One region of the Clostridium sp. HBUAS56017 genome, then DNA from elsewhere that is predicted to be linked to it. Evidence: predicted binding sites of a transcription regulator. Region 1 holds the regulator's gene; the other holds the start of a gene.
What was found. The regulator Rex, encoded in region 1, represses fermentation and respiration genes when NADH is low (regulators of the CRP and FNR family bind a similar motif). The targets are predictions, from matches to a motif close to ATTGTTAANNNNTTAACAAT.
Positions count from the first base shown of each region.

Region 1 (12,277 bases):
TTATTTCGAGTTAAAAATTCATTGGCCGAACAAACACCATTTGCATTCTCTCCTGGTATTCCCATAAACCTTGGAAGACCTGCTCCTGATCCTATAAACACAGCTTGAAAACCTTCATTTTCAAATAACTCGTCTATAGTTACAGTTCTACCAACTATAACGTTTGTCTCTATTTTTACTCCAAGTTTTTTAACATTTTCAACTGCACCTTTTACTACTGTTTCTTTAGGTAGTCTAAATTCCGGAATGCCATAAACTAAAACTCCTCCAACTTCGTGCAAAGCCTCAAATATCGTTACCTCATATCCTAACTTTGCTAGATCGCCAGCACAAGTAAGTCCAGCTGGTCCACTTCCTATAACTGCAACTTTTTTACCATTCTTAGGCAAAGTTTCTGATAAATCTATGTTATTTTCTCTAGCCCAATCTGCAACAAACCTTTCCAACTTCCCTATTGAAACGGCTTCGCCTTTTATTCCAAGCACACAATTTCCTTCACATTGCGATTCTTGAGGACATACTCTACCACATACAGATGGTAAAGCCGAAGATTTAGCTATAATTTTCGCTGCATCTTCAAAACTGCCTTCTTTAACCTTTGCAATAAACTTAGGAATTTCTATATTAACAGGACATTTTTTCACACAATTTGGATTTTTACAATTTAAACACCTATTAGCTTCCTCCACTGCCTCCTCTTTATTATATCCTAAGCAAACCTCTTTAAAATTTGCTGCTCTAACTTTAGGATCTTGTTCATGAACTAGAATTCTTTTCATTCTATCCATTTATCTATCACCTCCACAAACTCCACAACCACCATGATGAGTATCTCCTTCTTTTTCTTTTAAGATTGCTCGTCCTTCTTCTGTTTTATACATAGCTTGTCTTCTCATAGCTTCATCAAAATTTACTAAATGCCCATCAAATTCCGGTCCATCTACACAAGCAAATCTGATTTTTCCTCCCACAGATACTCTACAAGCTCCGCACATACCTGTTCCATCTACCATAATTGGATTTAAGCTAACTACAGTAGGTATATTTAATTCTTTAGTTAATAAAGTAACAAACTTCATCATTATCATAGGCCCAATTGCTATTACTAAGTCATATCTTTTTCCGTCTTTATTTACTAAATCTTTCAACTTGTCTGTAACTAATCCTTTGTATCCTGATGATCCATCATCAGTTGCTAAATAATAATTTCCTGCAACCTCTTTCATCTCTTTTTCTAAAATTACAATATCTTTGTTTCTTGCACCAACTATAACATCTGCCTTTATCCCTTTTGAAAATAACCATTTAACTTGAGGATAAACAGGGGCTGTACCTACTCCCCCTGCCACAAATATTATTTTTTTATTTTTAAGTTCTTCTAATTCTTTATCCATTAGTTCAGAAGGTTTTCCTAAAGGTCCAACAAAATCTTGAAAATATTCTCCAACCTCATATTCAGCCATCTCTTTAGTTGATTCTCCTATAACTTGAAATACAATAGTTACTATACCTTTCTCCTTATCATAATCGCATATAGTTAATGGAATACGTTCTCCTTCTTCATCCATCTTTACAATTATGAATTGCCCAGGTTTAGCCGATCTTGCAACCCTTGGAGCTTCAACATCCATCAAATAAGTATTTTCATTAAGCTTTTCTTTTTTAACTATCTTATACATATTTTCGCCTCCACGAATACATATTTAGTTCTTTATAGCTATTATACATTAATTTCCAACAATTATTCAACTATTTTTAACTAATTTGGTTGTTTATATATATTATGGTTTTTATTTGAATTCAATTTTTCGAAAGATAAAAGTCATAATCGCTTACACAATTATGACTTTATTCATCATTTATAATCTAAAAATCTACTTTTGTTCCATCATAGGCACATCGGAATATTTTTTTCATCTCATCTTTGTTTATTTTTCTTGGATTTGAACCAGTACATGCATCTGCTATAGCTCTCTCTGCAATCAAATCAATACTTGAATCAAATTTTTCCTTATCTATACCGTATTCTTTTAATGTTTGTGGTATTCCCATCTTCTTATTAAATTCATCTATCATATTTATTAATGAATCTACTAATTCTTCTTCAGTATTTCCAGCTAGTCCAATCTTTTTAGCTATTTCTGCATACCTACTTAAAGATTCTTTCTTGTTAAATTCAATTACATATGGCAAATAAATAGCATTTGCACATCCATGAGGAATATGGAATACCGCACCTGTCTTATGAGCCATACTATGACAAATTCCGAGTAGTGCATTAGAAAATGCCATTCCTGCCATACATTGAGCATAATGCATTTGTTCTCTGCCTACATTATCACCATCATAAGATTTAGCTAAATATTCTTTAACCATCTCAATAGCTTTTAGAGCTAATGGATCAGTAAATGGTGAATGTAATGTTGCAACATATGCTTCTATAGCATGAGTTAAAGCATCCATTCCTGTATGTGCTGTTAATCTTGGTGGCATTGTCTCAGCTAGTTCTGAGTCAACTATAGCCATATCAGGAGTTATATTAAAATCAGCTAATGGATATTTAATCTCTGTCTTATAATCTGTTATTACTGAAAATGCTGTTACTTCTGTAGCTGTTCCACTAGTTGATGGTATAGCTAAAAACTTAGCCTTACTTCTAAGTTCTGGTATTGTAAAAGGATCCTTTATATCATCAAAGGATAGTTTCGGATGTTCATAAAATACCCACATAGCCTTTGCTGCATCAATTGGAGATCCACCACCCATTGCTATAATCCAATCTGGATTAAAGTCTCTCATAACTTCAGCACCTCTTAGCACTGTTTCTACGGATGGATCTGGCTCAACACCTTCAATAAGTTTTACTTCAATTCCTGCTGCTTTTAAATAATCCAGAGCTTTATCAACGAATCCAAACTTTCTCATTGATCCTCCTCCAAGAACAAGGACAGCTCTTTCTCCTTTTATAGATTTTAATTGTTCCATGGAACCTTTTCCATAATAAATGTCTCTTGGTAATGTAAATCTCATCATTCTTCTAAAACCTCCATAACTTAATACTTATATTTTACCATTTTGTAGTATATTTGTAAATGTACGGTCAATATCCATTTTCTAATTTTATTGCATAATAAAACAAATTTAAATGGATTAATTTAGCTCAATTTATTGCAAAAAAAGAGCTATCTCTTTTGAGATAACTCTTAAAATTACTATCTAGAATAATCGTAGAATCCTTTTCCAGTCTTTCTACCTAACCATCCTGCTCTTACATACTTTCTAAGTAAGCTATGAGCTCTATACTTAGAATCTCCTGTTTCATTGTATAAAACGTCCATAATAGCTAGAACGATATCTAATCCAACTAAATCTCCTAATGCTAAAGGTCCCATTGGGTGGTTAGCACCATATTTCATAGCTGTATCTATATCTTCAACTGAAGCAATACCTTCAGCATAAATTCCTATAGCTTCGTTTATCATAGGAATAAGAATTCTGTTAACTACAAATCCTGGAGCTTCTGCAACTTCTACAGGTTCTTTTCCAATTGCTAATGATAATTCCTTAACTGCATCAAAAGTTTCTTGTGATGTAGCTATTCCTTTTATGATTTCAACTAACTTCATTACTGGAGCTGGGTTAAAGAAGTGCATTCCTATAACCTTGTCTGGTCTCTTAGTAGCTGAAGCAACTTCTGTTATTGATAAAGAAGAAGTATTTGAAGCTAATATAGTTGATTCTTGACAGATTTCATCTAATTCAGCAAATATTTCTTTCTTAATCTTCATGTTTTCAACAGCAGCTTCTACAACTAAATCACAGTCAGCAGCTAACTTCATGTCAGTTGTTCCTGAAATTCTAGAAAGCACTGCTTCTCTATCTTCTTCAGTCATCTTTCCTTTAGCTACTTGCTTTTCTAATCCCTTAGCTATTCCAGCTATCCCTCTTTGTACGAATTCATCTTTAATATCTCTTACGATTACTTCACAACCCTTTTGTGCGAATGCTTGAACTATTCCAGCACCCATTGTTCCTGCACCAAGTACGAAAACCTTTTTCATAGATTATTCCTCCTAATCAATTCACAACTTACAATGCACAATTAATAAAATTATTACTCAATGTGCATTGTCTATTGTGTATATTATTTAAATTTTAACCTTATTATTTTTCACTAAATCAAACTACCTAATTCAAAAGTTATAATAACTGCAAATTATTCTGCACTCTTAACCTCTTTAAATTGAGCTATTAATTCTGGTACTACCTTTACAAGATCTCCAACTATTGCATAATCTGCAACCTTCATTATTGGAGCTGATTCATCCTTATTAACTGCTATAATAAGTTCTGAATCTTGCATACCAGCAACGTGTTGTATAGCTCCTGAAATACCACAAGCTATATATATTTTAGGTTTTACAGTCTTACCAGTTTGACCAACTTGATAAGCTCCATCAATCCATCCATTTTCAACAGCAGCTCTTGATCCTGCTACAGTTCCTTCTAGAACTTTTGCTAATTCTTCAAGTAGTGCGAAGTTTTCTTTATTTTGAACCCCTCTACCACCTGCTACTATAAATTCAGCTTCAGCTATATCAATGATATCTTTTTTAGACTTAATAGTTTCTAAAACTTTAGTTCTAAGATCACTATCAGTTAACTTAACTTCAACTTTTTCTATCTTACAGTTTGATGCGTCAGTCTTAACTGTTGCAAAAACACCTGGTCTTACTGTAGCCATTTGTGGTCTATGTTCTGGACAAGCAATTGTTGCCATTAAGTTACCACCAAATGCTGGTCTTGTAGCTAAAAGATCACCATTTTCAACTTCAACATCGATTGATGTACAGTCAGCTGTTAATCCTGTAGATAATCTAGCAGCTATTCTTGGACCTAAATCTCTTCCGATGAAAGTAGCTCCTACAAATAATATTCCTGGCTTTCTTTCTGTAGCTAAGTCACAAATTACCTTTGTGTAAGCATCTGTTGTATAGTGTTCTAAATCTTTATGATCTGCAACTAAAACTTCATCAGCTCCGTGTTCTGCTAAAGTCTTAGATAATCCTTCTATGTTATTTCCAAGTAATAAAGCTGTTAACTTTACTCCTAATTTATCAGCAACTCTTCTACCTTCACCAAGTAGTTCTAAAGATACTTTTTGTAATTCGCCTTCTCTTTGTTCAGCAAAGACCCAAACGCCTTTGTAATCTGCTATATTCATAATAAATTACCCTCCTATTATCCTAGATGTAGTGTTTTTCTTTTAATTTTCCTACAACATAATATGCTGCGTTTTTAGGTGATTCTTTAACTAATTCTCCTGATCCCTTAACTTCCTTAGTCATTGACTTCTTAACCTTTGTAGGTGAACCCTTAAGTCCTAGTTCAGCCTTATCTACATCTATGTCATCTGCTGACATAACCTTAATTTGGTCATCATTAGTTGCAAATATATTAGCAACATGCATGTATCTTGGTGCATTTAATTCTTCTATTGCAGTTAATAGACATGGAGTCTTAACTTCAACTACTTGGTATCCATCTTCTAAAGCTCTGTTTACTATTAAGCTATCGCCTTCAACCTTAACATCTTGAACATAAGTTACTTGAGGAATTCCTAAGTGTTCAGCTATTTCTGGTCCAACTTGTGCAGTATCTCCATCAATTGCTTGTCTTCCAGCAAGTACTACATCATAATCTAATTTTGCTATAACTCCTGCTAAAGACTTAGATGTTGCTAATGTATCAGCTCCACCAAGACATCTATCAGTTAATAATATAGCTTCATCAGCTCCCATACATAAAGCTTCTCTTAAAGTTGCTTTAGCCATTGGAAGACCCATGCTTACAACTGTTACTGTTCCGCCATGAATTTCTTTTAATTGAAGTGCAGCTTCTAAAGCGTGTTTATCTTCTGGATTCATTATTGATGGAACACCATCTCTAATTAATGTTCCTTTTACAGGATCTATTTTTACTGCTGTAGTATCTGGAACTTGTTTTACACAAACTACTATTTTCATTCTAAAAGTCCTCCTATCTTAATATGCTTCCTGCAATAACCATCTTTTGAACTTCTGAAGTTCCTTCATAGATTTCAGTTATCTTAGCATCTCTCATCATTCTTTCAACTGGATATTCTTTAGTGTAACCATATCCACCAAAGATTTGAACAGCCTTAGTTGTAACTTCCATTGCAACATCTGCAGCTAATAATTTAGCTCTTGCAGCATCTACTGAATATGGTTCTCCAGCTTGCTTCTTGCATGCTGCTTTGTATACTAAATGCTTAGCAGCTTCTATCTTAACGTCCATTTCAGCTATATACCATTGTAATCCTTGGAATGCTGATAATGGTCTACCAAATTGTTTTCTTTCTTTCATGTAATTAACAGCTTCTTCAAAAGCTCCTTCTGCAATACCTAAAGCTTGAGCAGCTATACCAATTCTTCCTCCATCAAGAGTCTTCATTGCTATACCAAATCCCTTACCTTCTTTACCTATTAGGTTTTCCTTTGGTACTACACAGTTCTCCATAACTAACTCAGTAGTTGAAGATGCTCTAATTCCCATCTTGTTTTCAAGCTTTCCTACTGAGAATCCTGGGAATGATTTTTCTACTATAAATGCAGATATTCCTCTAGTTCCTTGGCTCTTATCTGTCATAGCAAATATTATGAAAGTTTCAGCAACTCCACCATTTGTTATGAATATCTTTGAACCATTTAATATATAGTTATCTCCATCAAGTACTGCAGTTGTTTGTTGTCCTGCTGCATCTGTACCTGCTCCTGGTTCAGTTAATCCAAAAGCACCAACTTTCTTACCAGTGCAAAGATCAGCTAAATATTTTTCTTTTTGTGCTGGTGTACCATTTTCATTGATTACTGAAGCACATAAAGATGTATGAGCTGATAAAATAACTCCTGTAGTAGCGCAAACTTTTGATAATTCTTCTACAGCTATAATGTAAGAAAGAACATCTCCACCTGCTCCACCAAATTCTTTAGCAAATGGAATACCCATCATTCCAAGCTTGCCCATCTTTTCCACGTTTTCCATTGGGAATCTTTCAGTTTCATCGATTTCAGCAGCAATTGGTTTAACTTCATTTACTGCAAATTCTCTAACCATTTGTTGTACTAATTCTTGTTCTCTAGTTAATTGGAAATTCATTTAAATTACCCTCCTTAATATATCAAAAACAATTTTATTTGTTTTGGAAGTTTTTATCTCTTCTCTCTATAAATGCAGCCATTCCTTCTTTTTGATCTTCTGTGCTAAAACACTTTCCAAAATCTTCTGCTTCTATTTGAACTGCTTTGTCTATAGATACTTGCATTCCTCTATTTATTGCATCTTTGCATAACTTAACTGCTATTGGAGCATTAGCAATAATCTTTGCTGCCATAGTTCTTGCTTCTTCCATTAAGTTTTCTAAAGCAACTACTTTATTAACTAATCCTATTCTTAAAGCTTCATCAGCCTTAATCATATCGCAAGTATAAATTAATTCTTTAGCTTTACCCATTCCAACTATTCTTGCAAGTCTTTGAGTTCCACCAAAACCTGGAGTTATACCAAGTCCAGCTTCCGGTTGTGCAAATTTAGCCTTTTCTGAAGCTATTCTAATATCACATGACATAGCAAGTTCACAACCGCCACCTAATGCAAATCCTGAGATAGCAGCTATAACTGGCTTATCTAAATTTTCTAATCTTAAGAATACATTATTTCCTAATGTACCAAATTCTTTTCCTTGTTGTTCATTTAAATCTTTCATCTCTGCAATATCAGCACCAGCTACAAAAGATTTTTCTCCTGCACCTGTTAAAATAACTGCATAGATGTTGTTATCTTTTTCTAAATCATCAATTACAGTGTCAAGGTCCTTTAAAGTTTCTGAATTTAAAGCGTTTAATGCCTTTGGTCTATTGATAGTTACAATAGCTAAATGGTTTTCTTTTTCAAGAATTACATTCTTTAATTCCATGCCTTTTTGCCTCCTTAAATACTTTAATAATTAATTTCAAATATCTTATTACACCTTAAAGTACCAAGATACTTGCTTTTATTACTTACTTTTCTTGCTTATTTGTTAATATTATAACAATCTATAGCAAAAAAATAATCGAAGTTTTTCAACTTCAATTATAATTATAATACTTTGTTAAATTTTTTGCAATATATAAAATGTGATTTTGTGCTAATTTTAATAAGGTTTTACATGGTCCTTTTTCTACTGTTCCATTTCTTCTTTACTGTGTAATAAATATATTAACGTCAACATGCTTTCACTTAAATGAACATTTTCAACAGTAACACCTTCTGGTACATTCAAATCCACTGGAGCGAAGTTCCAAACACCCTTTACGCCGCCTTCAACTAGTACATCACATACCCTTTGAGCATTAATTCTAGGTACACATATTATTCCTATATCTATACTGTTCTCTTTCAAATGTTCCTTCAATGTATCTATTTCTCTAATTTCAATATCTTGAATTTTCATACCAACAAGCTTAGGATTTGCATCAAATATTCCTGTTAATTGAAATCCTAATTTATGAAAACCAGTATAATTTGCTATAGCTTGCCCTATATTTCCTGCACCGATTATAATAGTTTTATACTCTTTATCTAATCCAAGAATACTTCTAATTTGGTTAAATAATTCTCTAACATTATATCCATAGCCTTGTTGGCCAAAATCTCCAAAACAATTCAAATCTTGCCTTATCTGTGATGCTGTAAACCCTATTTTTTCACCTAATTCCTTTGATGATATTCTATCTACATCATTATCCATTAATTCTTTTAAATATCTATGATACTTAGGTAATCTCTTAATCACAGCCATAGAAATATTTTTTTTCTTTTCCATACTGTTTCTCCTCTTTTTTCTAATTATATTTTAACAATCTTTAAACATTTTATATAAACACTAAAACAACTTTTTCCTCATACTATATTAACATAAAATCAGCTTACTTATCTATTATTTTCTTTATATATATATATAAGTTATTATATATCAGTTATTTAAATAAATGCTCTAATAATATTTTTACTCCGATAAGTATTAGTATAATGCCTCCAAGCACTTCTGCTCTAGTCCTAAATATATCTCCTATTATCTTTCCTAAATAAACTGCAACTATACATAACACAAATGTTATAGCAGCAATAATAATTATGGCTGATAATATATTAACATTTAAAAATGCAAAACTAATACCAACTGCTAAAGCATCTATACTAGTTGCAATAGCCAAAATTAAAAATCTTTTATTGGTATAATCTCTACTATCCCCAGTATTCTCCTCTTCATCTCCGCCCCTTAAGGCTTCTATAAGCATTTTCCCACCAATAACTGATAGTAATATAAACGCTATCCAATGATCTACCTTTTCAATATATTCAGAAAACTTTATTCCCATTGCCCATCCTAATAAAGGCATTAATCCTTGAAAGATTCCAAAAAAAAGTCCTGACTTTAATGCTATTTTCCTTTTTTCATTATTACTAGTATTAATTCCAGCTGTTATTGATACTGCAAAAGCATCCATTGACAAGCCTATTCCAATCAATATTATAGATATTAAGCTCATTTTAGCTACCTCCAATAATTATAAAAATAATTTTATTTAAACTCTAAATAAAAAAGAGGCTTATGTATAACGCAACCCTAACCGTTATACATAAGTCTCACAATTCAGTACAAAGCCATTTAACTATTCACAAGTATCTTGGCTTTAGGGCAGAAAAAAATCATTCTGCCTGCTACTCCCTCATGCCTGAAAGTACAATTAACTACATTATTATACTTTTCTCGTCAAGATAAGTCAATGATTTCGCCTCAATTAAAATGCATTTTTCCAACATATTTTTTATAAGATTTTTAAATTCAATATATTATTAAAAATTGTTTGAAAATATAACGCAAAAAATATTTTTTTCTTACTATTATACCAATAAACTCCTCAAATTTCTATTGGTTTCTAATAGCCCTCATATGATTAGATACTAAGAGCCTTCTACACCATAAAAGACACATTCACACATGCTACACCTAGAAGCACTTAATTCCATATATAATTTTAAAAAGAAGAGTTATCCAACTCTTCTTTCTGCCTCTTCATTCTCTATTACCTGGTTAAGCACTGAATTAACTATACTGTTACATATAAATGCTGAATATAGCAAATCTTTTTCATATCCTTCTACTTCACTATACTCCTCCATATTATATTTAATAAACATCTCTATATCTTCTATCAATAAGTTCTCATCAATTAATTCAACAAAATTAAAATCCTTAGCTATTTTACTTAATTTCTGTTCATATGAAACATGTTTCTTTAAATCACTTTTTAATCTCCATCTTTCACTATGTGCATAGCAAAAGAAATCGCAAAGAAAGTGACATACAACTCCAAGTTCGGCACTAAACTTTTTAATTCCATAACTATAAAAAATTTCCTTTGATGTTAAACTGGACAAAAAATGAACTTTTTCTAAAATCATATTTATACTTTCATCATAAAAGTGTTTTTTTAATTTATATTTAGAAACATAATCTGGTTTCACATTTCCCCATATGAATTTCTTCTTATCTATTAAATTAAGTTTGTCTATGCTAGTTTGTCTTAAAATATTATTAGCTAATATCTTATGGGTATTCATTAGCAATGTTAACACATCCTCTTAATAATTAATAACTAATTTATATTATACACCAAATTCAAATTAATAATACTAGTAACTTTTTGTATATATATGCCTAACTTCCTAAACTACCTGCGGAATTATAGCTTTTCCATTGTACTTCATTAGATATTCATTAGGAAACAATGATATCATTCTAAACATAATAAAGTCACCATATTGCTATGATGACTTTAAACTATAAATATTTTTCATATTTTTCATCCTTACACAAGTCATTTAATAAATGTTTTATTTCTTGATCCTTATTTTTATCCATTACTAGTATTACATCTCCTGCATCAACAACCACCAAATCTTTTATTCCAAGTCCAATGATTAAATTTTTGGCCCCAAATATAGAACAGTTCTCACATTTCTCTAAATATACATTTTTAGATACACTATTACTACTATAACTTTCCAAAAATCTACTCAATGCAGTAAAGCTTCCTATATCGTCCCAAGAAAAATCACATTTGATTACATATGCCTTTCTAGTCTTTTGCATAACTCCGAAATCTATAGAAATACCATCAATTAATTTATATTGTTCTTCAATTATATCTTCTTCATCTTCTTCCCCAATATGCTTGTATATTTCCATTAAACATTTATGCATACTAGGAAGATATTTTTCTATTTCTCTAAGAATAACATCAGCTCTAAAAACAAACATTCCTGAATTCCATAGATAAGTTCCCTTCACCAAAAAATCCCTAGCTACTTCTACATTTGGCTTCTCTGTAAATCTAGTCACTTTATGAGTTGGGATATCTCCTGCAATTCTCTGTCCCATTTCAATATACCCATATCCTGTTTCAGCTCTTGTTGGATCTATCCCTAATGTAATTATCCCTCTTCTTTTATTTGCAAGATCAACTGCTTGCTCTATAGTCTGCAAATAATTATTCGATCCTTCTATATAATGATCTGATGGAAGTACCACCATCACTGCATCTCCATCTTTTTTTAATAGTTTAACTGCCGAAAGACCTATACACGTTGCAGTCCCCTCATTGATATTATTGTACTTTTTAATGATTTTACAATTAAAAGTTCATGTTTGTCTTACGAAGAGGCTTATTTAATTAATTTAAAATTTAAAATTCCAAATGTAAAATGAAGGTTGAAATTCCTGCGTAATTTCTTAATTTATTTTTTCTAAACTGGGCTCTGCCTAGTTTATTCCTTAATTTTAAATTCTAAATTCTCAATTATTAATTAGACTGATTGCATTTTTTTATTATGCTACTTAATATTCTACATATCTCATTGCATTCTTTAAGAATATCATTTGTCTCTTTTTCATTTAAAATATTGGTTGCTATCATAAGTTTTAACCAGTATTCTGTCTCCTTTGCTTCTTTGAGCGCTATTCCTAATTTATTTTTAAAATCTGCTCTACTAACTCCATTCACACCTTCTCTAGTGTTTGCACCTATACTTGTTCCAGACCTTAATAATTGTTTTGATAATATATATTCCCTTTTCTCATCAACTAATTTTTTATATAAATTAACTATTTTTATAGCAAAAGAAAATGATTTATCTAATATAATATTAC
Region 1 covers NZ_SULK01000012.1:83,465-95,741, forward strand. Annotated here, with positions in the region: gene gltA (NADPH-dependent glutamate synthase) at 1-788, opposite strand, end outside; gene FAY47_RS11685 (sulfide/dihydroorotate dehydrogenase-like FAD/NAD-binding protein) at 789-1,679, opposite strand; gene FAY47_RS11690 (NADPH-dependent butanol dehydrogenase) at 1,867-3,033, opposite strand; gene FAY47_RS11695 (3-hydroxybutyryl-CoA dehydrogenase) at 3,213-4,061, opposite strand; gene FAY47_RS11700 (electron transfer flavoprotein subunit alpha/FixB family protein) at 4,217-5,224, opposite strand; gene FAY47_RS11705 (electron transfer flavoprotein subunit beta/FixA family protein) at 5,247-6,026, opposite strand; gene FAY47_RS11710 (acyl-CoA dehydrogenase) at 6,040-7,179, opposite strand; gene FAY47_RS11715 (short-chain-enoyl-CoA hydratase) at 7,214-7,996, opposite strand; gene FAY47_RS11720 (redox-sensing transcriptional repressor Rex) at 8,243-8,887, opposite strand; gene FAY47_RS11725 (manganese efflux pump MntP family protein) at 9,042-9,614, opposite strand; gene FAY47_RS11730 (zinc dependent phospholipase C family protein) at 10,117-10,689, opposite strand; partial or broken gene FAY47_RS11735 (sugar phosphate nucleotidyltransferase) at 10,910-11,731, opposite strand; gene FAY47_RS11740 (four helix bundle protein) at 11,931-12,277, opposite strand, start outside.

Region 2 (19,948 bases), on a different contig from region 1:
GGAGATACATAAAGATCCTTTATAACATTTCCATCTTTATCTATCACTTGTGCTTTTAACTCTTTAGAATTTCTTAACATGTATAAAGCGGGGAATAAATTATCCTTTATCCCATCTCCATTTGGTGAAATAGCAACTTTATCCTTTTCTATGAATAATTCATCATTCTTTATTGTTGATCCTAAATAATTATTTTTCCCATTTGAATAAGTCATTAATCCTGTTGTACCAATCTTATAATCACTGCTACCAACATACTTCGGAGCATCTACTATACTTTCCTTTCCCCAATCACCATAAAACCCCATATATGGCACTGATAGCGAAGGTTCAGCCAAATCTTCTGAAGTAAAGTGAATATATCCCTCAACAAAGTTTTCTGTAGCTACTTTGTCACTTAAATTCAATGTAGCCGTAACTTCAGCTGTAGAATTTGCTTTAACCACAACCTCATTTTTATCTAAAGTTACTCCTGATCCCTCAAGTTCAACTTCATGAATTTTATTATTATCTCCAATAACTTCACCATAAGCTTTTTCATTTTCTAGTTTATAAGTTATATCCTTTGATCCATAATTCTTTAACTCTAGATTAAATATAGTCTTCTTTCCAATTTGTTTTAATGCTGCTGCAGCTTTCCCATCCTTATAAGTTACTGTTACATTATTTTTGATAGCATTCTCTATTTGCATTAAACCAGCACCTTGTCTTCTTGTTGAATAAGGTATTGATTTACTAGAATCATACTTATCAATCATTATCTTAGCTGTATTCATAGCGGTATTTTTTGCGAATGTAACTAAATCTTTCCCTTTTAATCCAATCTTTTTCTCCTTTATTCCTTGAAGAATCAACGCTTCTGACCCTGAAGAATGAGGAGCCGCCATTGATGTTCCACTCATTACTTGGTAAGAGTTATTATTTGCTAAAGAATAAATATCTCCACCTGGTGCTGTTATCTCTGGCTTAAATTCTAAATCAGGAGTTGCTCCCCATGATGAGAACTGAGACATATCATCCTTATCTGTATTCTCAATTCCTGAAACAGAACCATCAGAGCTAAATTTAAACTCATCATCTCCAAGTTTTATATTATCCTTCATAACTAATGCATCTGCTCTACCTAAACTAAATACAGGAGAAGTAATATTTGATATTCCCATTCCAAAAGGAAGATTTCCACCTGCTTCATGGTTATATATAATTACCCCTGCAGCTTTATGAGCTATTGCATTATCATATTTACTTTGGAACGTAGTCACTCCTCTTTCAATTAATGCAATCTTTCCACTTAAATCTTGCCCATGAAAATCATCTTGTCCATCTTTTATAATACCTTTTCCACAATCAACTACCTTATGGTAATCTCCTAAAGCAGCTAAATTACTTCCTTCAATATTACTAAAAAATACTTTTCCTTTTGTCCCTTTATTTGATTCATAACTAACTTGTGGTAAAACTGTGCTAGAGTTTTCCATAGAAGCTATTGAGAATGCTCCTTTTGCTGTAGAAGGTGAACTAACTGTAGCTGTATCTTTTAATCCTGTCTCATCTGTTGGTTGTCCACTTGTGTTGGATGTTGTTGTTGTTTGCGAATTTCCTGCTGAAATAACACATATAACACCAGCATCTGTGGCATTTTTAACTGCCATATTTTCTGGATCCTCCTCTGCCGAAAAACCTGGTCCACCACCAAGACTCATGTTTATAACATCTGCACCTAATTTCACCGAATCTTCCATGGCTGCTATGATATCATCATCATAAGCAGATGGTGTAGCTGGATTGTTTGTGAATACCTTCATAGCTAAAAGCTGTGCTTCTGGAGCAACACCTTTCACTGCTTTAAAAGTACCTGTATCATTATCATCTCCATTAGCTGCAACTATACCTGCAACGTGCATACCATGTTGACTTCCATCATCAATTACATTATCATTACCATCTGCATAATTATATCCAAACGGAACTTTATCAGTAAAATGCGTACCATAATGAAGCTTGTCTATATTTACTTTAACATCTTCACCTTTTAACTTGATTTTGCTAGTATCTATTTTTTGAAGGTCTTTGTGTCTATAATCAATTCCTGTATCTATAATTGACACTACCATTCCTTCACCTTTATACCCAAGATCTTTCCAAACATCTGTTGCTCCAGTTATTTTCTTTGCAAATTCCATATCCGGCTTAAATGATCTCACTTCTGTAACTGTTTTTACCCCATCTATAGCACTTATAGCACCTATATTTTTTCTTTTTGTATTAATTGAAAAACCATTAACTAAATAACCAAAACTTCTTTTAACAGTAGTTCCAGTTATAGCTTCAACCTGACTAATAACATTGCTTTGAGACGATTTGACTCCTTCTTCTTTTTCTTTTACTGAATCAGTATAATCAGTTCCATCATCCTTAATTGCTGGTGAATCCTCTAATTGAACTATAACTCTAATGTCCTCTTCTAAACCAGAAGTTGTTCCATTTTCGTTAAATGAATTACCTTTAATGTACTTTGCTTGATTTGTTAATTTTTCCTCAAGTTGATTCTTTGCAGCTTCCTTTAACACATTTGTAGGCACTTCTTTTCCCAGTGCTGTTAATACACTACTATTCAGTATCACTGTAGTAGTTAGTGCTAAAGTAGTCATAAGAGAAATAAACCTTTTACTCTTCATTATAATCCCCCTTTTTATTCTCTAATTGTAATTATTTTCATATTGTTGTCTATTTTACATCTAATTTTTTCCCTTGTAAATATAATTTTAACTATTCTTCTTAAAAATTATATTTAAATACAAAAACTGAACTTTTTATATTTTTTTCCTTTATATTTTATTCATTTACATAGTTATACTTATTTTTTTTAATACTTTATTCTAAAAAATAAAGGATTAGTCTAAAATTCACAATAGACCAATCCTTGTTTTTTCTATATTTTGTATATTTTTATATTAATCTCTAAGTATATTTAAATCTTCTCCACTAAGAATCTTCTTCATTGTCCTCATAGAACACATTTTTCCACACATTGTGCATGATTCTTCATCATGTGGTTGTGATTCGGCTCTATATCTTCTTGCCTTTTCACCGTCAATAGCTAAGCTAAACATAGCTTCCCAATCTAAATCAGCTCTTGCTTTACTCATAGCATTATCTAAATCTCTTGCCCCTTTAACTCCTTTAGCTATATCTGCTGCATGAGCTGCAATCTTTGAAGCTATAATACCTTCCTTCATATCTTGTAAATCTGGTAATCTTAAATGTTCCGCTGGAGTAACATAACATAAAAAATCAGCTCCATAAGTAGCAGCAATAGCTCCTCCAATTGCTGATGTTATATGATCATACCCTGGTGCTATATCTGTAACTAATGGTCCTAAAACATAAAATGGTGCTCCATGACATAACTTCTTTTCTAATAACATATTAGCTTGTATTTCATTAAGTGCCATATGTCCAGGTCCTTCGATTATAATTTGTACATTTTTTTCCCAAGCTCTCTTTGTAAGTTCTCCTAAAGTAATAAGTTCCTTTATTTGACTAGCATCAGTGGAATCATTAATTGACCCTGGTCTTAATGCATCTCCCAAAGATATAGTCATATCATATTTAGAACAAATATCTAAAAGTTTATCAAAATGCTCATAAAACGGATTTTCTTTGTTATTTAACTCCATCCATGCAAACAATAACGAACCACCTCTTGACACTACACTAGTTAATCTATCATTTCTCTTTACTGTTTCAACAGCTTCTCTGTTAAGCCCTGCATGTATTGTTATAAAGTCAACCCCATCTTGACCATGCTTATCTACCACATCTAAAAATTCTTCAGCAGTTATATCTTTTAATTCTTTATCATAAAAACCTACGGCATCATATATTGGTACAGTTCCAAGCATTGCTGTAGACATCTCTACTATTTTTCTTCTCATGCCTTCAGTTTTCCCATAATTAGACAAATCCATTATAGCTTCTGCTTTCATTTCAAGAGCTACTCTTACTTTCTCTAATTCTTTATCACATTCTGGGCAATCTTTTGAAATTCCAAGATTAACATTAATTTTAGTTTTAAGCCCCTGCCCTACACCTTCAGGACTAAGCGTTTTATGATTTTTATTTGCTGGAATTGCTACCTTTCCTTCTGCAACTAAATTTCTCAATTCTCCTGCATCCATATTTTCTTTTTTTGCTACTATTTCCATTTCTCTTGTAATGATGCCTTTTCTAGCTGCATCCATTTGTGTTGTGTAATTCATAAATGAATCCTCCTCATTTTTTTCTCTATAAAAAAAAGCTTGCCAAAGCAAGCTTAAAATTACTACACAAATAATATAGTTAAATTAATATTGCTTCCCTCCGATGGCATTATCCATATCAGGTTACAAGGGTTAGGATTTTACTCCCTCTCAGCCAAATTGGCACCCCTAGCAAGTTTTCTTTATATTAATCTGATTATACTATTATTCCCTCTTCATTTCAATACATCATAAAACAATACAATTTCACTACTAACCCCCTTTAAGTCCGCATTTTACCAGCATATTCTTCAGAATATTACCATACAAGAATATTTATTCTTCAGAATATGTTCATTTTTTACCTTTATTAAAAACTTAATATTCAAATGATTACTTCACTATTATGAGATAAAACATTCTTTTGTTCATGAACATATTGTAGAAAATTAAATTATACTGTGATATTCTGAATTTATATGGATAGGAGGTATTAAACTTGAAAAGTATATATATGATAATTGCGGATGATATTAATGAATCTATACAAAAAGGCGAATTAAAACCTGGGGCAAAATTACCATCTATCAGAACTTTAACCAATAAATATAACTGTTCAAAAAATTCAGTTATAAAGGCCTATGAAACATTAAAAAATAATCATGTAATTTATTCTTCCCCTAAAAGTGGCTTTTTTATAGCTGAAACTTTAGATAGAGGTCAATTCAAAAGAGATACTATTAATTTTCACAGTGGAAATACCGTTATAGGCAATATGAATACAGAAGATTTAAAACACTGCCTAAAATGGGCTAGTGACATATATAAAAATTATTCTTTAGAAAGTGGCGTTTATGGTATTGACTCTTTAAGAGATAAATTGGCTACCCATCTTTCTAATTATCAAATATTTACCTCGAGAGATAATATTTTTATTAATATGGGTGTCTGTCAAACCTTAAGTACACTAAATGCTTTAGAATTTCCAAATAAAAAGACAACTATTTTGATAGAACAACCTACATATGCTATGTATATGGAAGGTCTAAAAAATAGTGATACACATGTAATAGGAATAGAAAGAGATGAAAATGGCATCGATCTCAAAGAATTAGAAAGGATATTTAAGGAAGAAAGTATTAAATTTTTCTATGTTATTCCACAGCATCATAATCCTTTAGGAACTACTTTAAGCAAAAATCAAAGAAAATCAATAGCTAAACTTGCTAAGAAATATGATGTATATATAGTTGAAGATGATTATTTTTCATGTATAGACGAAAATAAAAATTATGACCCTATATTCTCATATTCTGACCGTAAACACGTATTTTATATTAGTAGTTTCTCTAAAATTATGCCTTGGATGAGAATAGGATTTATAGTTTGCCCAACTTCTTTGATTGAAGCTCTTAGAAAATGTATGCATAAAATTCATTTTTTTTCATACCCTACAGCATCTCTATTATCACAAGCAACTTTAGAAATCTATCTTCAAAGCAAGCTACTTTATAAGCATACTTCATTAATAACCGCTGATTTAAAGAATAAATATAATGTTTTAAATGAAAACTTAAAATCTTTAGAATCTCTTGGTGTTGAAGTAGTTAAAGAACACTCTGGTTTTTATTGCTATCTAAAGCTTCCTGAATTGGTTAATGAAGATATATTAGTAAAGGAATTAGAAAAATCTAAAGTCATAGTTGGCCACGGGAAAAGATTTTATTTTGACGATAAATTCTATAAGAAAGGCATTAGGCTTAGCATTGCAAGTGTCAGTGACAATGATATTATAAAAGGAATTTCCATAATTGAAGAAAAGCTAAAAATGTTCATATGAAAAAGCCTTTAAATAAACTAAAAACTCTTTACTATTTAACAATACAAAAATACATCCGAGTTTATAAATTAATAAAAAGCTACCTTGTAAAAGTAGCTTTTTACCTAATTATCATATTAACTTTCTTTTGTATCGTATGCATTTATATAAAGTTGTTTTAACTCACTCATCAATGGGTATCTTGGGTTAGCTCCTGTACATTGATCATCAAATGCTTGCTCAACCATTTCATCTAATTGACCATAAAATTTATCTTCACCTACCCCTGCTGCCCTAATTGACTTCGGAACATTGAGTCTGTCTTTTAATCCTTCTATAGCCTCAATCAATAAATCTACCTTTTCTTCATCAGAACTTCCTCCTAAATGTAAGTGATCTGCTATCCTTGCATATCTCCATGCAGCATTTGGATATTTATATTGTGAAAATGCTGTTTGTTTAGTTGGAGCATCTGTAGCATTAAATTTAATAACCTCATTTATTAGCAAAGCATTTGCCATACCATGTGGCAAGTGATGAAATGCACCGAGTTTATGAGCCATCGAGTGGCATATTCCTAGAAAAGCATTAGCAAAAGCTACCCCTGCTATTGATGAAGCATGAGCCATCTTTTCTCTTGCCTTAACATTGGTTTGCCCTTCATTATAGCAATCTGGTAAGTATTTAAATACTAATCTTATTGCTTCAAGTGCTAACCCATTAGTATACTCAGATGCTAAAACTGAAACATATGCTTCTATTGCATGAACTAATACATCAATACCAGAGTATACAGTTAATCCTTTTGGCATACTCATCATAAGTTCTGCATCTACTATAGCCATGTCTGGAGTCAATTCATAATCTGCTAATGGATACTTAACTCCTGTTTTCTCATCAGTTATTACTGCAAACGGAGTTACTTCTGATCCAGTTCCTGCTGATGTTGGTATAGCAACCATCATAGCTTTCTCACCCATAGGTGGGAATTTATAAACTCTCTTTCTTATATCTAAAAATCTCATAGCTAAATCTTCAAATACAACATCTGGGTGTTCATACATTACCCACATTATCTTCGCCGCATCCATAGGTGAACCTCCACCCAAAGCTAATACTACATCCGGCTTATAGGAAAGCATAGCATCGGCTCCTGCTTTAGCTGCTTTTAAAGTTGGATCTGGTTCAACATCTGAGAATATTCTAAAATCTATTCCCAGTTCTTCTAAAACCCTAGTGACATGATCAGTATAACCTAAATCAGCTAAAACTCTATCTGTAACTATAAATACCTTCTTCTTACCTATTTCATCTAATTCTCTTAAGGCTACTGGTAAACAACCATATTTAAAGTAAATTTTTTCAGGGACTCTAAACCAAAGCATATTTTCTCTCCTCTCAGCAACACTCTTAACATTTAGTAAATGTTTAGGTCCTACATTTTCTGAAACTGAGTTTCCTCCCCAAGAACCACATCCAAGTGTTAATGATGGTGCTAACATAAAGTTATATATATCCCCAATCGCACCTTGTGATGCTGGCATGTTTATTAAAGTTCTAGCAGTTTTCATAGCTGCTCCAAAAGCATTTATTCTATCAACCGATTTAATTTGATCAGTATAAAGTATGGACGTATGACCCATACCACCTAATTCAATCAACCTTGAGGCTTTCTTTAGAGCTTCATCAAAGGTTTCAGCTTTATACATAGCTAATACCGGTGATAATTTTTCATGGGAAAATGGTTCATCAAGTTCTACTGATTCCACTTCTCCAACTAGTACTTTTGCATTTTCAGGAACACTTACACCTGCCATTTGAGCTATCTTAAATGCAGATTGACCTACTATATTTGAATTGAGCCCACCTTTTTCATTTAATATTATCTTTCTTACCTTATCAATTTCATCCCCTTTAAGTATATAAGCCCCTCTTTCGTCTAACTCTGACTTTACTTTATCATAAACTGAGTTCATAGCTATTATACTTTGTTCTGATGCACATATTACTCCATTATCAAAAGTCTTTGAAAGTAATATAGAGTTTACTGCCATTTTTATATGTGCAGTATCATCTATAATTGCTGGTGTATTTCCTGCACCAACTCCTATAGCAGGCTTTCCTGATGAATAAGCCGACTTAACCATTGCTGGACCACCAGTCGCTAGTATAATATCTGCTTCCTTCATTACCATTTGTGATAATTCTACAGAAGGTTCATCGATCCATGCTATTATTCCTTCAGGTGCTCCAGCATTAACAGCAGCTTCTAAAACTATCTTAGCAGCTTCAATTGTAGCTCTCTTCGCTCTTGGATGTGGACTTATTATTATTCCATTTCTTGTTTTTAATGCTATTAATGTTTTAAATATCGCAGTTGATGTAGGATTTGTAGTTGGGACTATTGCTGCTATTATTCCAAATGGTTCAGCAACCTTACTTATTCCGAAGGTTCTATCCTCATAAATAACCCCACAGGTTTTCATATCCTTATATTGATTATAGATATATTCTGCTGCAAAGTGATTTTTGATAACTTTATCTTCTACAATTCCCATTCCACTTTCTTCTACAGCAAGCTTCGCAAGGCCTATTCTTTGATTATTTGCTGCCATTGCCGCCTGTCTAAATATCTCATCAACCTGCTTTTGAGAAAATGATGCAAATATTCTTTGTGCTTTTCTTAATTCTTTAATTCTTTCAGTTAATTCTTGAGCATTGGTAACTTTCATATTTTTTCCTCCCAAATAAGCCAATTAATTATTATATATATTTCTTAACATAAGCATTAATTTTTAGCATTATTATTTTGTATTTAACTTATGTGTCTATTATTCATATTATTTACTACTGAACAAGAAAATATGAGTAATTATTTTTTTATTAATATACTTTTAACTAAATATGTATAAACTATTAACAAAAATTATCCAATATTATTGTACTTTATTAAATTAAAGCGTATAATTTTGTACATACAAATTTATAATAATACAAAATAAGGAGGAATTATGCCAAGCTTAATATTAGAAGGCGGAACATTTAGACCTATATTTAGTGCAGGTGTAATGGATGCATTATTAGATAATGATATAATGTTTCCATATTGTATAGGAGTTTCTGCTGGTATTACAAATGGAATTTCTTATTTATCAAAGCAGCATAAAAGAAACTTAGAAGTTCTAGAAAAATATAGATTAGATAAGAGATATTTAGGAATTAGGAATTTCTTCAAGTGCAGAAGTATATTTGGTCTTGATTTTGTTTTTAATGAAATTCCAAATAAACTTAATCCATTTGATATGGATACTTTTATGAAATATGAAGGAACTGCTCTTGTTGGAGTTACTAATGCTGAAACTGGAAAAACTGAGTATATTAATGCGAAAGAATTAGATGACAAATGTTCAATTCTTAGAGCTACCTGTGCCATTCCTCTTTTCTTTCCAGCAATCAAGGTTAAAGATGGTTTTTACTATGATGGTGGATTATGCGATCCCATTCCTATAAGAAAAGCAATCGCCGACGGTAATGAAAAACATCTCATTATACTAACCAGACCAAAGGAATATAGAAAAACCCTTGGAAAGAGCTACAAAATAGCCTCAAAGGTTATAGGGAGAAAATATCCTAATTTAATTAAGCCTTTGCTGACTAGACATGAACTTTACAATGATACTGTAAGATTTTGTGAAAAGCTCGAAGCTGAAGGAAAGGCAATAATAATAAGACCTACTATTGAACAATCTATAGAAAGCTTTGAAAAAGACATACTAAAATTAAAACAAGGATGGCAAAATGGATATGATGCTGCTGTAAATGTAATGGATGAAATAAAAAAGTTGTTCTAAATTAAGAACAACTTTTTTTTAATTCAAAAACTTATTTTACTATAACTATTTTGAAAGATACTGCTTAACTATCTCATCATACTTTCCATTATCTTTTATCTTTTTTAATCCTTCATTAAATTTCTTTAATAAATCTGCATTTTGTCCCTTGTTAACAGCGAAACCATAGTCTGCTTTAGTAACCTTATTACCAGCTATTTTTAATTTAGAACTAGTATCAACTTTAATCTTATATGCTATAACAGGATAATCTTCTAATGCAAAATCAGCATTTCCATTTTCCACTGCTTGGAACATAGATGGAGAATCTGAAAAATAATTTAATTGTAATCCATACTTATCTTTATTGTCTTCTGCAAATTTGGCACCTGCGGTTCCCTTCTTTAAAGAAGCTTTCTTACCTTGTAAGTCACTTTCTCCATTAATTGCTGTATTATTTGCATTTGTAATTATAGATAAACCTGCTTCAAAGTATGGTTCAGAAAAATCTAATGACTTTTTTCTTTCATCAGTCATACTTATACCTGCTATTGCTCCATCTAATTGATTAGAAGTAAGTCCTGGTATTATTCCATCAAAATCCATTGGTTTTAATTCATACTCAAATCCTTCTTCTTTTGCTACAGCATCTAAAACTTCTACATCAATACCTTTATATTTTCCATCTTCTTCAAAAGAAAAAGGTGCATACTTAGCATCTGTTGCTATTACGTATTTCTTATTTTCATTATTAGCCCCACATCCAACAAATAATGGCACCGACATTGTTACTGCTAAAATTGCTGCGATAAATAATTTTTTTCTCATTTTCTAGTCCCCCTTAATTAATTTAAAGAGCTTTTATTATAAAAAGCTCTTTATAAAACTTATAAATTTCTTTAATTTAGCCTATAACTTTATTTAAGAATTCTTTACACCTATCATTTTTTGGTGATTCAAAAACATCTTTTGGCGTACCTTCTTCCATAATATATCCTTGGTCCATAAATATTACTCTATCAGCAACTTCTTTAGCAAATCCCATTTCATGAGTAACAACTACCATTGTCATTCCTTCCTTTGCTAAATCTTGCATTACCTTTAATACTTCCCCAACCATTTCTGGATCTAATGCTGAAGTAGGTTCATCAAATAACATTATCTTAGGATTCATTGCTAATGCTCTTGCTATAGCAACCCTTTGCTTTTGTCCTCCAGATAACATATTAGGGTATTCATCTTGTTTATGATCTATCCCAACCTTCTTTAAAAGAGATAATGCCAGTTCTTGTGCTTTGGCCTTAGGCATTTTCTTCAAATCAATTGGCGCTAAAGTTATATTTTCCATTACTGTCAAGTGCGGAAATAAATTAAATGATTGAAAAACCATTCCTATATTTTCTCTCGCTTTATTTATATCACAACTTGGTTCTGATATATTTTGCCCTAATATATTTATAGATCCACCATCTATTACTTCAAGAGCATTTAAACATCTTAAGAATGTACTCTTTCCTGATCCTGATGGTCCTATTATACAGACAACTTCTCCTTCTTTTACATCTACAGAAATATCCTTAAGAACTTCTAAATTTCCATAATGTTTTTTAAGATTTTTAGCTTCTATTACCATAACTTAACTTCCTTTCTATATACTTAGAAACAATAGTTAATGCTGTTATTAATATAAAATACATTACAGCTATTATTGCATACATCTGGAAGGGTTTAAAGTTTTGGGCTATAATGATTTGCCCACTTTGAGTAAGCTCTCTTATACTTATTACTGTTAAAATTGATGTATCTTTTATTGTTACTATAAATTGATTTATTATAGATGGTATCATTACCTTAATTGCCTGAGGTAAAATAATTTTTCTCATAGATTTAAAATAATTAAACCCTAAACTTCTTGCAGCCTCCATTTGACCTGGATCAACTGCCATTATACCACCTCTAAATATTTCTGCCATATAGGCTCCTGCATTTAAACTTAATACTATTATACCTGCTAATTCTGGATCAAATCTTATTCCTAAAAGTTGACCAACTCCAAAATATAAGAATAATGCTTGAACGATTAGAGGTGTTCCTCTAATTATAAATATGTATACTGAAGCGATTGCTTTTAATATCTTTGACTTACTTATAGTAAATATACCAAATACTAATCCAATTATTACTGCAAATATTAGTGATACCACAGATATTTTTACAGTTACTAACAACCCATCTAATAAACTTGGCATACTATCTTTTAATAATTCTAAAAAATTCATACTTCTCCCCTTACTATTTTGAAATGTATTGATTAACTATCTCATCATACTTTCCACTATCTTTTAACTTCTTAAGTCCATCATTAAATTTCTTTAATAAATCTTTATTTTGATTTTTGTTAACAGCAAATCCATAGTTTGATATGTCAACTTTATTACCAACCATCTTTAACTTAGAATTTCCATCTACCTTAATCTTGTACCCTATAACAGGATAATCTTCTAAGGCAAAATCAGTATTTCCATTTTCTACTGCTTGGAACATAGATGGAGAATCTTCAAAATAGTTTAATTGCAATCCATACTTATCCTTATTATCTTCTGCAAATTTAGCACCTGCAGTTCCTTTCTTTACAGAAACACTTTTCCCTTTTATATCACTCTCTCCATTGATAGCAACATTATTTTTATTTGTAACTATTGATAAACCTGATTCAAAATATGGATCTGAAAAATCTAGAGCTTTTTTTCTCTCATCTGTAATACTCATTGCAGATATTGCTCCATCTAATTGATTAGATGTAAGACCTGGTATTATTCCATTAAAGTCCATTGGCTTTAATTCATATTCAAATCCTTCTTCTTTAGCTATTGCATCTAGAATTTCTACATCAATTCCTTTATATGTTCCATTTTCTTCAAACGAAAATGGAGCAAACTTAGCATCTGTTGCTATTACATATTTTTTATTTTCATTCTTAGCCCCACATCCCACTAGTAATGCTACTGACATTACTGAAGCTACTATCATCGCAATACATGACTTTTTTTTCACTTTTTTGTCCCCCTTAGTTAGTAAGAATGTAAAAAGCTTTTTATATTATCATAAAAAGCTCTTTCAAAATATATTAATAATATTTTATTATACATTATTTTACTAGTCAACAATTTATTTAAATTTATTAATTAAATTTGTTTTTTTTAATAATAAAATTAAACTTTTTTACAAAACTAGTATATTTTTTTTATTAAATTCCAAATATGATAATTACATATTATTATTCTTTTTAACATATTACTCAATGAATATTTTAAATGTTTTTCTATAATTTTATATCTTTATTTTTAAGTCTATTATTAGTTATTGTACCAAGTACCGTATATATTACTGCAAAAAGAGGTGTTCCGATTAATATTCCTAATATTCCAAAAGTACTTCCCCCTACTGTTATCGCAAGTAATACCCATAAAGCAGAAAGCCCAATTGAATTTCCTACTACCATAGGATAAATAAAATTACCTTCTATTTGTTGAATAACTATAATAAGTACAATAAACCACAACGCCTGCATAGGATTAACTATTAAGATAATGAATGCGGTTGGTATTGTTCCTATTAGAGCTCCAAAAATTGGTATCAATGCAGTGATTGCAATTATAGTGCTTACAAGTATGGCATAAGGCATCTTAAATATTATCATACCTATGAAGCATAACCCACCAAGTATTACTGCTTCTACACATTGTCCAATAACAAACTTAGAAAACTTATAATTTGATATTTCAGCTACTTTAAGTATCTTAGAAACCTTATCCTTTTCCATAAAAGCATATAACAATTTTTTAGTTTGCATCGATAACTTTTCTTTGCTAATTAGAATATATATAGCTATTAATATTCCCATAAAAACATTAAAAATAGCTGAAGTAACCCCTACAGTTATACTTAATATTTGTGAAATTAAACCACCTGTTACTTGTCCTATTATATTTAAAATGTTGGCCCCCATTGATGATATCTTTTCTGAAACCTCATTAAATATTTCCGTTGAGCCCATGGAGCCCATATATGTTGAAACGAAGTCTTGCAAAGATTTTACATAGCTTGGAATATTTTTAACTAGCGTTGAACCACTTTCAATGAGCTGTGGAATAACAAATAATATTATACCAACCGTTGTGCCAATAATTACAAACAATGTAATGATTATTGCTAACGGTCTTTTAATTCCATCCATATTTTTAATTTTAGCTTTTTCTAGAATCTTACCTATAACATTATCTTCAAAAAATTTCATAGGTAAATTTAACACAAAAGCAACCCCCATACCTATTAGAAACGGTTTTATAATTCCTATGCCTACATTTAATAAATTTCCAACAGTATTTAGATTCATAAAAATATATGCTACTATTATAATACATGTCGCCAATATTAAATTCGATTTAAACTTCTGATCCTTAAAATAATTCATTTCTTATCTCCTTTTTAAAAACATATCTTCTTAATCCACCATATTTTAACTTATCAGCTTCTATAGTATAATTTAATGATTTAAATGTATTTACACTATAAATATTATATGGAGATGCTGTAGCACTTAAAATTTTCATATTATTTTTTATAGCTTCTTTTTCTAATACTTCACAAATTTTTTTCTGTAATCTATTACCTCTATATTTTTCACTTACTAAAGTTGATTCAATTTGTCCAACTCTTAACAATTCTTCCCCTTCTAGCATTAAATCATAACCATAATTATGATTATCGTATCCATATTCACAATATACTCCCATAGCAATCAACGAATCATCATCTAGAAGGCACCCTAATATCTTTCCATTTTCCCTAATGCTCTTCTTAAATTCCTCTTTACTTGAAGGTGAATACCATTCTTTTTCCTTAAGTCCTTCCATTATTTCATCTTGCAGGTCCATTATTTTATCTAGATAACTCTCATCAAGGATCTTAAACTTTACACTAATCATACTTCCATCCTTTTCTCTAATTTCCAACTCAAAACTCATAAAATCCCTCACTTATTTAAATAATACTTATATACTATCATAAATAGGCAAAAAAAAAGAAGAGTAAATTTAAATTCACTCTCCTTTTAAATATATATTTTATGATTGAAATTGTTCTTCTGTTTGACCCTTTTTCTCTAACTTAAATCCACTCATATACATAGCTTTTATAAATAGAAATCAAACTACAGATACTACCATTATAGTGATTTTATTCACCTTGGAATCCATTACATTTATTACCTTACACTTATACTTTTAAATTCAAATCTATCACTTCTATGATGTGATTTTGAATATTCATATGGCTGTCCATTATCTAAAAATGCAATTTGCTCAACCTCTAGTATTGGAAAATTCTCTGCAATTTCTAAATTTTCTTGTTCTAATTCATTAGGTAATAATGCTCTCACAGTTCTGTGAGCACTTTTTATTTTAAGTTTTAATGTTTCTTCTATGTATTTATAAATTGAATTTCTTAACACATCTTTTTTAAGACCTGGAATTATATCGATTGGCATATAGGTATATTCAATTACATATGGATCATTATCAGCATATCTAACACGACATATATAGTAAACAAATTCATCTGTTTCCATCTTTAATTTATTTGCAATCTCTTCTGTTGGATTAATTACTTGAAATTCAATAATCTTTGAAACTATTTCTTTATTTTTAAAATTTCCAGAAAAACCTGTGAATTGACTTGATGCACTTACATCTGAAACTTCGTTATAATCCACATCTTTAACAAATGTTCCTGATCCTCTTCTTTTTACTACTGAGCCACTCATTACAAGTTTATCCATAGCCTTTTTTATCGTTATTCTACTCACACCATATTGTACACACATTTCTTTTTCTAAAGGTAATTGATCATTTGGCAAATATTCACCACTATTTATCTTATGTTGTATATCCAACGCAATTTCTTCATATTTTAACATCTCAATTCCTCCTTATATAAAATGGCTTTTACTACTTACATATAATATACTTTTTCTTAAATAACATTATATCATTATATTTGGATAATTAAATATTATTGTCAATATTTATAAACTCAACATATACATATATTAACTAGCATTAAAATTAAGGAGACTATATGGATACGGTTCCTGATAAAATTGCCGAACTAGAAAAACTTATTGGTAAAACTCCACTTATTGAAATCGATTTTAATTATAAGCATAAGGAATGTAAAATCTATTCAAAACTTGAATACTATAATTATACTGGAAGCATTAAAGATAGAATGGCTTTGTACATATTAAAAAAAGCCTATAACAAAGCTCATATAAAAAATAATTATACTATCATCGAAGCAACTAGTGGAAATGCAGGAATTTCTTTTTCTGCCATTGGTACTTATCTTGGAAATAAAGTTGAAATATACACGCCAGATTGGATCAGTGAAGAAAGTAAACTGATATTAAAAAGTTTTGGAGCGAAACTTCATTTAATTTCTCAAAGTGATGGTGGTTTCTTAGAATGTATAGTTCAAATAATAGAAAGAGCTAATACAAATAACAATATATTCCTACCATCACAATTTTCTAATGAAGATAATATTTCTGCTCATTATTTATCAACTGGTCCAGAAATACTAAATATCCTTCTAAAAAATAATATATCTCCTTCTGCCTTTGTTGCTGGTGTTGGTACTGGCGGAACTTTAATGGGAGTTGGGAAATACTTAAATGAATATAATAATTCAATAAAACTCTACCCCATTGAACCATTAAATTCTCCTATTCTTTCAGCTAAAAAAGAATTTTGTAAACATAGAATTCAAGGAATTGCAGATGAATTTATTCCGCCATTATTAAAACTTGATAAACTCCATAAAATTATTTCAATTGATGATGGAGATGCAATAATAATGGCACAAATGCTGGCATCTAAGCTAGGTTTAGGAGTAGGCATATCTTCTGGTGCTAATTTTTTAGGATGTGTAAAAGCTTTAGATATATTAGGATCTGATGCTGAAATAGCTACTATTTTCCCTGATGATAATAGAAAGTATCTTAGGTCCTATTTAGAAAAAACAGAGCCTCCCCAAAATAATTTTTTGTCACCTTCCATTGAACTTATAGGAATTAAAACTCTTATTTAATATAAATAAAAGAACTCCATTGAAGGTTTCTTAACCGCCAATGGAGCTTTTTTATTATAATAACTTATTAATTAAATTCATATGCTACATCTTCTGCTCTATGTGCATCAGAACCATATACTTCTGTAATATTATATTTTTTTATTAGTTCCATCAATATTCCTGAAGGATACTCTTCTCTGCAATATTCTTTTCTTATTCCTGCTGTATTATGATCTATTTCATAATTTCTATCCTTTATCTCTTTTACTATTTCCTCAAGAAGTTCTCTATTTTTATATTCAAATGGAAATTCTTTATTAAATATTCTTACTAAGGTAGAATGTCCTATCCTTTTCGGTTTAAATATACCCATGTCTGATTTTATAGATTTTAATAAGGTCTGAAAATATTTATCATATAACTTTTCTAAACTTCCAATAGCCTCTATAACTTCATTAAAAACTGCTTTATTATAGTCTATACAATAATATTTACTATCAATTTTCAAAAAATGTACTGAAAGTATACTATCTTCTATGTTCATTCCATACTTATATAAAATTTCTCTAGTCTGTTTTTCAAGTCCTTCAATATAATCTATCTCTGTGCCAATATTTATTTTAATCTTTCCTCCATATTTTTTTTTAACCTGCTCTAATTCTACTAAGTATTTAATAAATTCCTCTTCCTTTGGAGAACTTTCTAATATTATTTTTTCATCTATAAATCCTTTTGGTAAAGGCATATGTTCTGTAAAAGAAATTTCTTTCAACCCTTTTTCTAAAGCTTTTTCCACATATTTATCAAAACCATCATTTGTACCATGTGGACAATAAGGCGAATGTATATGACCATCTCTCACTATCTTATTTACTTCCATACACTCAAATCCTTTCCTTTAAACTTTTCTTCTAGCCTTATCCTTATATTCTCTATATATTTTATACTAAAAGGCAGGTATTCCTCAATTTTATTAACATATTCTTCAGAAAAAAAATTTTTACTCATTACTATTGAAAATAATATTAACATTACACAATTGTTTTTTATTAATTTCTTCAAGTTTGTTTTATTATTTAAAACACTATGTCCATCTATAAAATCAATGGTAAAATTCAACAGTTTATTTGCTAATCTATCTAAGCAATATTTATTAGCTAGCTGCGACATTATAGTCATATGATTATTTTTTAGATCATTCTCAATATCTTGAAGATCATCCCCTATTTGAAGTAAGAATCCATAACCTAGGCAGAAGTCCTCTTGTTCTTTTGATAGTTCTCCATTTATTAAATATCCATCTACTAAAACTGATGCACTTCCTTTCTTGATAGAAATTCCAAGTATATCATTTTCATAAGGAATTGTTACATTTTCTTGCTGCTCTAAACTATTTATTTGTCCCTCTTGTATATTTATTAGACTATAATAAACCTTAGTATACGTTTTTCTATCAAAAATCATCTCTATACATTCAATCATTTTATCTATCTTTATCTCATTATCTGTAATATCCAGCCGTTTCCCTCCCTTTAATCTATTAAGCAGTCTATCATTAAATTTTATCTTATCTATCATACTAACATTTACATCATCTAAATAATTATCAGTATATGGATATAACATACTATACCCATATACTGCTTTATTAAACTCCACTTTATTAAAGAAAATAGCTTGAAGAATATTAGCAATCCATACATTTCTCGTCGCTTGTCCAATGCAATATATACTTATATCATTGTCAAATTCTTTTGCCATATTTATAAATTTTTTTGTACTTTCTATCATGCCATCCCTTACATGCTCATCCATATACTGCAGTTTAAAAATCGGGTCATTTTTTATATACTTTTTAAGTAACTTCTCGCCTTCCTTACTCCATTCTTCAAAATTTTCTTTTCCCATTGGTTTAGAATCAATATAGCTACTAACCTTTTCCCAAATAACATCAAACTGTTTCTCTTTTTTCACTTTATCTGATAAACTTATTTTTTCTATATTAAAATTGGGCAAACTTGATGAACTCCACCACTTTTCTCGTAATAAATCATAATTCATATCAATTCCTCTAATATCTCTTTTTTAATCAATTATTATATTATTCTTATGTAAAAACAAGAAACTAACTAAGTTTCTTGCTCTTCCAATATTTTGCTATCATAAGGTTTTGCCATTATACTAACTTTTCCTTCTAATACTTTTATTATTTCATCTTCATTAAGCCTATTTACTAACTTCTTATTATCACCTATCCTAAATTCCAACTTCTCCTCCTTATCTGAAAGATTTAATACTACATATATATTTTTTCCATTATATGACCTCTTAAAGATAAGTTGAAAATTTTTTGTAACTATCTCAGAAAAATCTCCATTTCTTATAACTTCTAACTCTCTTCTCAATTTGCCTAACTTCTTTATATGCAAATATAGTTTTTCATTTTTATTTAATATATTATTGATATCAAGACTAGGTCTCAAATCATCATCCAAGCCATCATGCTTTATGCCTTCTAATCCCCATTCACTTCCATAGTAAATCGAAGGAATTCCTGGCATACAGTATAATAAAGTATATACATTGTACAAATGCTTCTTATCTTTTAAAGTGCTAGCTATTCTATTAACATCATGATTGTCGACAAAATTATAAAGATGTAAGTCTTTATATATTCCAAAATTCCCATGCTGTCTATTCATTGAATATGCTATTTCAAAATAATTCTTTTCATTATGTGAAGAGTAAATTCCTTTGTAACATTCGTAATTTGTCACAGAATCTAGCATTTTCTCATTTGCCCATAATTTATAATCTCCATGTATAACTTCCCCCATTAACCAAAAATCATTTTTCTTACTTTTACAAAAAGTATTCAAACATTCAAAAAAGTTTCTATCCATATAATCCGCTGCATCTAATCTTAA
Region 2 covers NZ_SULK01000032.1:4,214-24,161, forward strand. Annotated here, with positions in the region: gene FAY47_RS18485 (S8 family serine peptidase) at 1-2,678, opposite strand, end outside; gene thiC (phosphomethylpyrimidine synthase ThiC) at 2,955-4,262, opposite strand; TPP riboswitch at 4,341-4,442, opposite strand; gene FAY47_RS18495 (PLP-dependent aminotransferase family protein) at 4,741-6,081, shown strand; gene adhE (bifunctional acetaldehyde-CoA/alcohol dehydrogenase) at 6,198-8,792, opposite strand; gene FAY47_RS18505 (patatin family protein) at 9,072-9,911, shown strand; gene FAY47_RS18510 (transporter substrate-binding domain-containing protein) at 9,957-10,718, opposite strand; gene FAY47_RS18515 (amino acid ABC transporter ATP-binding protein) at 10,795-11,523, opposite strand; gene FAY47_RS18520 (amino acid ABC transporter permease) at 11,507-12,169, opposite strand; gene FAY47_RS18525 (transporter substrate-binding domain-containing protein) at 12,183-12,944, opposite strand; gene FAY47_RS18530 (AI-2E family transporter) at 13,213-14,364, opposite strand; gene FAY47_RS18535 (GNAT family N-acetyltransferase) at 14,351-14,917, opposite strand; gene FAY47_RS18540 (GntR family transcriptional regulator) at 15,157-15,867, opposite strand; gene FAY47_RS18545 (cysteine synthase family protein) at 16,029-17,039, shown strand; gene hisJ (histidinol-phosphatase HisJ) at 17,107-17,901, opposite strand; gene FAY47_RS18555 (hypothetical protein) at 17,892-19,082, opposite strand; gene FAY47_RS18560 (alpha-amylase family glycosyl hydrolase) at 19,151-19,948, opposite strand, start outside.
Region 2: a site for Rex is predicted at 8,965-8,984, ahead of adhE (bifunctional acetaldehyde-CoA/alcohol dehydrogenase). Genes of this name have one in related genera too.